Regions from separate parts of the Bacillus sp. FSL R5-0422 genome, predicted to be linked through region 2. Evidence: predicted binding sites of a transcription regulator. Region 2 holds the regulator's gene; the other holds the start of a gene.

Region 1 (4,100 bases), 860 kb from region 2:
GAGGAGCGGCCAACGCATACGCACCGTTTGAAAGGAAAAACATATGAAGTGGTCGGAAATGAACCACTCGGCTGGTGATAGTCGTTCTATAGGAGAGAAAGAGAAGTTATGCTATACTGTAGGCAGTTTGTAAAAGAGAGTGATGTTATGAAAAAAACGAAACAACCAGTGATTGTATTAGTAGGACCGACCGCTGTCGGCAAAACAAAACTGAGCATTCATATAGCAAAAGCATTTAATGGAGAAATTATCAGCGGTGATTCTATGCAGATTTACAAAGGAATGGACATTGGAACAGCTAAAATCACCTCTGAAGAAATGGATGGTGTCCCGCACCACTTAATTGATATTAAAGAGCCGGACGAATCTTTTTCTACAGCTGAATTTCAGCAGCTAGTCCGCATGAAAATCAAAGAGATTGCCGCTAGAGGGAAAACACCCATGATTGTCGGCGGAACAGGTTTGTATATTCAATCTGTTTTATATGATTACACATTTACCGATGAAAAAAGTGACCCTGCTTTTAGAGAAGAAATGGCGCTTTTTGAACAGCAGCATGGCCCCCTTCAGCTACACGAAAAGCTAAAGGCGGTAGACCCTGATGCTGCAAAAGCCATTCATCCGAATAATGTCCGCCGCGTGATCCGGGCGCTGGAAGTGATCCATGCAACAGGTCAGAAAATGTCGGAAATGCAAAATGGTCATCAAGAAGTTCCTCTTTATGATACAGCCTTCATTGGGCTGAAAATGGACCGAGAGCTTTTGTACGAGCGCATTCACCAAAGAATTGATATGATGATAGATGAAGGCTTAATTGAGGAAGTGAGCGCACTTTATCAATCTGGCTTGAAGGATTGTCAATCGGTTCAAGCGATTGGTTATAAAGAGTTGTATACGTATTTCCAAGGTGAGTGCTCACTGGATGAAGCCATTCAGCAATTAAAGCAAAATTCCCGTAGATATGCGAAGCGTCAGTTCACGTGGTTCCGTAATAAAATGGATGTCACTTGGTTCGACATGACACCGCCTTGCCACTTTTCAGACAAAAAAGAGGAAATTTTCGCATATATAGCAGGAAAGCTTGGACTTAAAGCGAAACTGTAGGTATCAGAATCAAGGAGGACGAAACATGAAACCGATTAATATTCAGGACCAATTTTTGAATCAAATCCGCAAAGACAATACATTTGTCACAGTATTCTTACTGAATGGCTTTCAGCTTCGCGGTCAAGTGAAAGGATTTGACAATTTCACGGTGCTGCTTGAAACAGAAGGGAAGCAGCAGCTTATTTATAAACACGCCATTTCTACATTTGCACCTCAAAAGAATGTAAATTTAGAATTAGAATAGGAAATGTTCGACTAATAGCCCCATGCATCTGCGAATAAACCGGCCGGAACCCGCTACGTTTTTGTCAGTGCAGAGGGGCTATTTTGCATGCCATGAAACTTTTCTGCCTATTCTGCGTATAATCCCTTATTGGATTATGAAGGAAGGTGAGGGGAACGATATGGAAAACGCAGAGCTTGAATTAAGAAGAATTAGAGTGATCCTTCTACTAATTGGGATTGTTGTCTTATTTGGATCGTGCGCCATTTCAAACATTGAATCCAGACAGGAAAGCTGGCATAACTATTCTAATCAAGATGATCACGGAGATATAGAAGGTCTGTTACAATCAGCTGTTGCACTAAAAAATAATCACTTCGCTGTTGTGAAAGATGATGAAGTACAGGTGTACCGGTTTGATGAAAAAGAGGGAGAACTGACCCTGATTAAAACAAAATACATAGATGAGTGGGACGAAGATTATGATGATGACGATTCTGTGGAAGAGTAAGCACGTAAATTTACAAATGAATGTGAAGTCGCTACACTATAATCATGCATCAGACATCTAGACAGAAAAGGATGAGTTCATGACACACAAAATTAAAATTAATCATTGGGAACAAACTTGTGAAGACGACTCCTGTTTCGAATATGGAACAAGCGTTTCTGTAAATGGGAAAGAATTAGTCAGAGAAGCTTCAATCGTCTCTGCGCTTGAAGCGGTGCTAAAAGAATTAGGTGTTGAAGTGGAAATTACAGAAGTGTCAGAAGATTTACAGTGCGATGCCTACAAAAAATAAAACAAAAAGTCTAGTCTACTAAGCGATTTTTTTTCGTGTTATGATAGATTTCGGTTTCAGTTGAATAGAGAGTAGAGCAGTCTATTTTTAGATCCTGTTCTGCTCTATTTATTTGAACGTACGAGTTCGGCTATGAATGTTCGGCCGGGTTGGTTGATTTTTTTCGTTTCGAACATCTATATGTTGTGTTTTGAAAAAACATAGTATACTATATATAGTGAATAACGAAATGATCAACAATACTAAAAACTAGGTCGTGATGGAATTGATTCAAATCGTATTTGATTCAAAAACAGGAAATGTTCAACGCTTTTTGGACAAGACCCCTTTTACAGACAAACAAAAATTGACTGGAGAAGAGTTTTTGGATACGCCGTTTATTCTCGTCACCTTTACGACAGGATTTGGACAAGTCCCTAGTACCACTCAATCCTTTTTAGAGAAAAATGCTCACCTTTTACTTGGTGTAGCAGTGAGTGGAAACAAAGTGTGGGGAGATAATTTTGCCAAAAGCGCCGATACGATTTCTAAACAATATCAAGTTCCTATTTTGCACACCTTTGAACTAAGCGGAACAAAAAGGGATGTTGAATTGTTTACACAGGAGGTAGAAAGAATTGTCACAAAATCAGGTTCCAAAGTGGATACAATTAAATAACGAGATTATGATTCAAAAAGAAGGAAAGTTTCAGTTCGATAAGGACAAAGAAGCTGTACATAGTTATTTCGTAGATTATATTAATCAAAACACAGTCTTCTTTCACAACTTAGAAGAGAAGATTGATTACTTAATAGAAAACGACTACTATGAGGAAGAATTTTTAAGACGGTACAGCATGGCGGATATTAAAGAGGTATTCGAAGCTGCATATGCGAAGAAATTTAGATTCCCATCATTCATGAGTGCGTTTAAGTTTTACAACGACTATGCACTGAAAACAAATGATAAAAAGAAAATCCTTGAACGCTATGAAGACCGCATTTCAGTTGTAGCGCTTTTCTTTGCGGGTGGAGATAAAGCAAAAGCCCTTGAGTTTGTAGAACTGATGATCAATCAGGAATATCAGCCAAGTACACCAACATTCTTAAATGCTGGACGTAAAAGACGCGGTGAGCTTGTGAGCTGCTTCTTGCTTGAAGTGAATGACTCATTAAACGATATTTCAAGAGCGATTGATATTTCAATGCAGCTTTCAAAATTAGGCGGCGGCGTCAGCTTGAACTTGTCAAAACTTCGTGCCAAAGGCGAAGCAATCAAAGATGTTGAAAACGCGACAAAAGGTGTCGTCGGCGTGATGAAGCTTCTTGATAATGCATTCAGATATGCAGATCAAATGGGACAAAGACAAGGATCAGGCAGTGCCTACCTTAATATTTTCCACAGAGATATTAATGATTTCTTAGATACAAAAAAAATCTCTGCAGATGAAGATGTGCGTGTGAAAACATTGTCCATCGGTGTCGTCATCCCGGATAAATTTATTGAGCTTGCAAGAGAAGATAAAACAGCTTACACTTTCTATCCGCACACAGTCTATAAAGAATATGGACAGCATCTTGATGAGATGGACATGGAAGAAATGTATGATGAGCTTGTAGAAAACCCGAAAGTCAAAAAAGAAAAAGTCAATCCGAGAAAGCTTCTTGAAAAATTGGCTGTTCTTCGCTCAGAATCAGGCTATCCATATATCATGTTCCAAGATAATGTGAATAGAGAGCATGCATTAAACCATATCTCACGAGTGAAATTCTCAAACCTTTGCTCAGAAGTGCTTCAAGCTTCAGAGGTCTCTTCTTACGCGGACTATGACCAAGAAGATGAAATTGGTCTTGATATTTCTTGTAACCTTGGTTCATTAAATATTATGAATGTCATGAAAAATAAATCGATCGAAAAAACGGTCAAACTGGCAACAGACTCACTAACGCTTGTATCTGAAACAACAGATATTCGCAATGCACCGGCT
Region 2 (4,100 bases):
CATTGTACTTTTTCATATTTTTAAACTGATCTAACAGTTTTTCTTTTTCTCGTTCGAGATCTTCTGTCGATAGACTGTCTGTTTGTTCTTTTGCTGGCTGTTCTTTCGTTTCGGTTTCTTTCATCCAGTCAGGAAGCTTCTCTTCACGAACAACTTTCCCTGATCCGTATGTGCTGCGCTGCTTTTTCTGCTGCGCCCATTCTGTCATTTGCCTATTCTCTTCTTTGGCAATTTTCATGGCTGCTGCCACAGTTTTAATTTTCTTTCTCACCCAATGAGCGGCAATTTTTTGCATATATGTTTTCGACAGCTTCATATCTGTTTTCAGCAATGTATAGTAGATCAAAACATTCATGACCCCTGGCTCTAGCTGCTGCTCAAGCATAATATCCTCGACAATTCTTAAGTCAGCATACGTTGGCTCAATGCCATCAGCCATATCTTTTAGCAGTTCCCTAGGCGAAATGTGGTCAAGCTTTTCAATCAGTTTTGCATCAGGCGTATCTGCTAACGGCGCCTTTGAAGCATCTTGACGCAAGTGTCTCGGCTGTTTTTGATCAATGAGTTTTGGCTGCTCGCCTCTATATTCAATTTGGTACCAGTCTCTTGCCGCTTTTCTCAATTCTTCTGTTGAGATCATTTGATCAGAACCGCAGGCGCCTGCTACAATATTTTGCATTTGAAGCGGGGTGATGCCGTATACAACGGCTAACTTCTTAATGGTTTCTTTCACCTGCTTTGTCAAAGCCTTTCTTGGAATCATCATATCAGACATACCCGCTAACAATAGATCGAAATCAAAGGAATCGTCTGAGAGCGGAGCCGGCTGACTCGATCCAACGGTCACATATTCATAGCCTTGATCAAGTGATGACGCCTGATTGATTTCTTCTGTCATCCTGCGTTCACCTGGCTGCAATACGTGAAAGACTTCTTCAAACGACCGCGAGATGTTCTTTGCCTCTGCCGGAACACCGGGATATGAGAAATAATCGCGAAGCTGCATATATTTCGCTTTCTCTACACGATGGTACAGCAGGACATTCAACATTCCATCTTGGAAAAACTCATCTGGTCTTAGCGGCGGCACAAGCTCATATGTAAACAGTCTGCCTTCTTCCGTTTCCTGTTCATATGTGCGGAGTAAACCAATCGCTTCAAGCTTTAAACGTTCCTCAAATATATCATTCAAATTCGTTTGCAGCATGACCATGAGCTGCCGATGAGGTGCGGGTTTCCCCCACATACGATTTTGTTCCAGCTCTCCCCACAGCGTCATATATAAGCTGAAAGCGGACATGCCTATAAGCGGCTGATATAAAAGAGTGATGAGCTGTCTATCGATGTCACCGAGCAATGAAGCGCTTTTGACGACATACGGATCGACGGCTAGCACTTCCTTCCAATGCTCTGTCATATGCTGATCCTCCCCATGAATTGCAATTGTTTCTATTGTACACCCTTTTTGCGTTTTACGCTTTACGCAGGAAAAAGAGCGTGAAGAATCTTCAGCTCTTTTTTAGCGTTCTTTCTTTAATAAATCTTTTAATTCATCAATAAAGACGTTGATATCTTTAAACTGCCGGTAAACCGAGGCGAATCTGACGTAAGACACTTCATCAATTTTTGCCAGCTCGTCCATCACCATTTCACCTACAAGCTCACTTTTCACTTCTGACATGCCTTGATTACGCAATTCTTTTTCGATATTAAAGCAGACATCCTCCAACTGCTTTAAAGCAACAGGACGCTTTTCACACGCTTTAATGAGTCCTCTCAGCATCTTTTCGCGACTGAATTCTTCTCGAATTCCCTCTTTTTTCACCACAATCAGTGGTAATTCTTCTAATTTTTCAAACGTCGTAAAGCGATATTGGCAGCTTTCGCACTCTCTTCTACGACGGATGGATTTCCCTTCATCTACTGGTCTTGAATCAAGCACCCTTGTGCCAAGGTGCTGACATGTGGGACATTTCATATCATCAGCTCCGATCTATTCTTGGAAGTTGTTTGTCTAGTTCATCATAAAGGGAAAAAATCGTTTTCGCACTATAGCCAAAATCTGTTGGCAGGGCTGTTTCTGTTGTCACATTAAAATCGACAGCTGTTTCAAAAGGACGAATTGAAATGACAGTCGCTACGAGAAAGGCTTTTTTCGGCATTGTGATATTTGCGCTCATTTCACCTCGTTCTGCTGAAACAGATGTCACTTGATAGGAAGCGTGCCTAGAAAGCATGGCTTCCAATGCTTGAAAAACTTGCGCATTCGTCGATTTGTAGTAATGGCTTTTCAGTTCTGACACTGGATGCTCGTCAGAAGTTTCTGTATGATTTGACATGAACCGTTTGAACTTTTGTCCTAAAGTCATATACGTATCCCCTTTGCCATAATGCCTCTTCTTTATTTTATAAAAAAAACCTTTGTTTTCCTAGAACAAAAGTATAGGCAAGTTGGGGAATGTTGGATTTCCTCTATTAAACAAATATAAAAAGGAGCATAACACAAAGGCATGTCAATGCTTTTGGCCAGCTCCCATTGCGATCTTTTTTTATGTTTACAGTGCTTTGGCTTGTGCCTGTTTCACTTGTACAGGTCCCATGCCTCGAGGAATTTCGATGTTTTCTCTTGTTTCAGCACCTAATTCATCTCCGATATGATCTGCTGCAATATTCGGATCTAGGTCGCCGCAAGTATAAACATCTATGCTCGCATAACCATGTTCAGGAAAGCTGTGAATTGTCAGATGAGATTCAGAAATAATGACAACTCCACTTACTCCTTGAGGTGCAAATTTGTGAAAAGCAACCTCTCTTACCTCAGCTCCTGATTTCAAAGCTGCATTTACAAACGTTTTTTCAATAAAATCCATGTCGTTCAGTTTATCACAGTCGCATCCCCATAACTCGGAGATAACGTGACGTCCGATTGTTTCCATCATGGACCCCCCTTAAACAAGAATGAAAGAGTGAAGTTCTAAGCAGCCGGACCGGACATATACCACGGGGGAAAGTTAGTCCAAAGAGGTCCTAACCCTTTAAGTATACCCGAATGAGTCTGCGAACAAGAAGTTCACGAAAAATAGTATACTTTGTTTAGACCCATTTTGCAAGCTGTGTTTTCAATGGGATTTTCTCTCATTTCTTGAAAAAGGACGTTCGTCTTCTTCATTTCAAACAGCAGAAAGCTCTTTCATCTGCGATCCGACAAACTTCACAAGATCCACTACTCTGCATGAATAACCCCATTCATTGTCATACCATGCAAGAACTTTTACTTTTCTATCCCCCATCACCATCGTTGTGAGTCCATCTACGACAGCTGAATAAGGATTCGTATTAAAGTCTGTAGAAACAAGCGGCTCATCCGTGTAATCTAAGATACCGGATAAAGAAGTTTTTGATGCATTAGAGAAGGCTGCATTGACTTCTTCTGCTGTGACATCTTTTTTCAAGTCGACAACAAGATCAACCATCGATACATTGGAAACTGGCACGCGAAGTGCAAGTCCATGTAATTTCCCTTTCATGTGCGGCAGCACTAAAGAAAGCGCTTTAGCGGCACCCGTCGTAGTTGGAATAATGGACTGAGAACATGCTCTTGCCCGGCGTAAATCCTTATGCGGGTTGTCGATATTTTTTTGATCATTTGTATATGCATGAACCGTTGTCATTAAACCGTTGTCGATGCCGAATTCATCATCTAATAATTTGACAACTGGCGCTAAACAATTTGTTGTACAAGATGCATTTGAAATAACGACGTGCTTTTCAGGATCAAGATCATCCTCATTGACACCCATTACAATTGTAACGTCTTCATTTTTACCTGGAGCTGTAAGTACGACTTTTTTCGCTCCGGCATCTATATGGCCCATCGCTTGATCTTTTGAATTAAATTTCCCTGTTGCTTCTATGACGATATCAATCCCAAGCTCTCCCCATGGAAGCTGCTTTGGGTCTCTGTTATTGAGCAAAAGCACTCTTTTCCCATTTACAATCAGGGCGTCATCTTCTGCTATCACATCGCATTCGTAACGTCCATGATTTGTGTCATATTTAATTAAATGTGCTAGCGTTTCGGCAGGATAGCTTGCGTTCAC

What was found. Region 2 encodes NrdR, which represses ribonucleotide reductase genes. Its sites were predicted from a motif close to AACACNATATATNGTGTT; they were not measured.
Region 1: a site for NrdR is predicted at 2,338-2,355, ahead of nrdI (class Ib ribonucleoside-diphosphate reductase assembly flavoprotein NrdI). Genes of this name have one in related genera too.

Annotation. Positions count from the first base shown of each region.
Region 1 covers NZ_CP152014.1:1,642,104-1,646,203, forward strand. Annotated here, with positions in the region: gene MKX52_RS08205 (YmaF family protein) at 1-78, shown strand, start outside; gene miaA (tRNA (adenosine(37)-N6)-dimethylallyltransferase MiaA) at 148-1,104, shown strand; gene hfq (RNA chaperone Hfq) at 1,130-1,351, shown strand; gene MKX52_RS08220 (YmzC family protein) at 1,512-1,841, shown strand; gene MKX52_RS08225 (hypothetical protein) at 1,921-2,133, shown strand; gene nrdI (class Ib ribonucleoside-diphosphate reductase assembly flavoprotein NrdI) at 2,399-2,791, shown strand; gene nrdE (class 1b ribonucleoside-diphosphate reductase subunit alpha) at 2,751-4,100, shown strand, end outside.
Region 2 covers NZ_CP152014.1:2,502,600-2,506,699, forward strand. Annotated here, with positions in the region: gene MKX52_RS12780 (replication initiation and membrane attachment family protein) at 1-1,417, opposite strand, end outside; gene nrdR (transcriptional regulator NrdR) at 1,520-1,978, opposite strand; gene MKX52_RS12790 (hypothetical protein) at 1,983-2,369, opposite strand; gene speD (adenosylmethionine decarboxylase) at 2,556-2,936, opposite strand; gene MKX52_RS12800 (glyceraldehyde-3-phosphate dehydrogenase) at 3,171-4,100, opposite strand, start outside.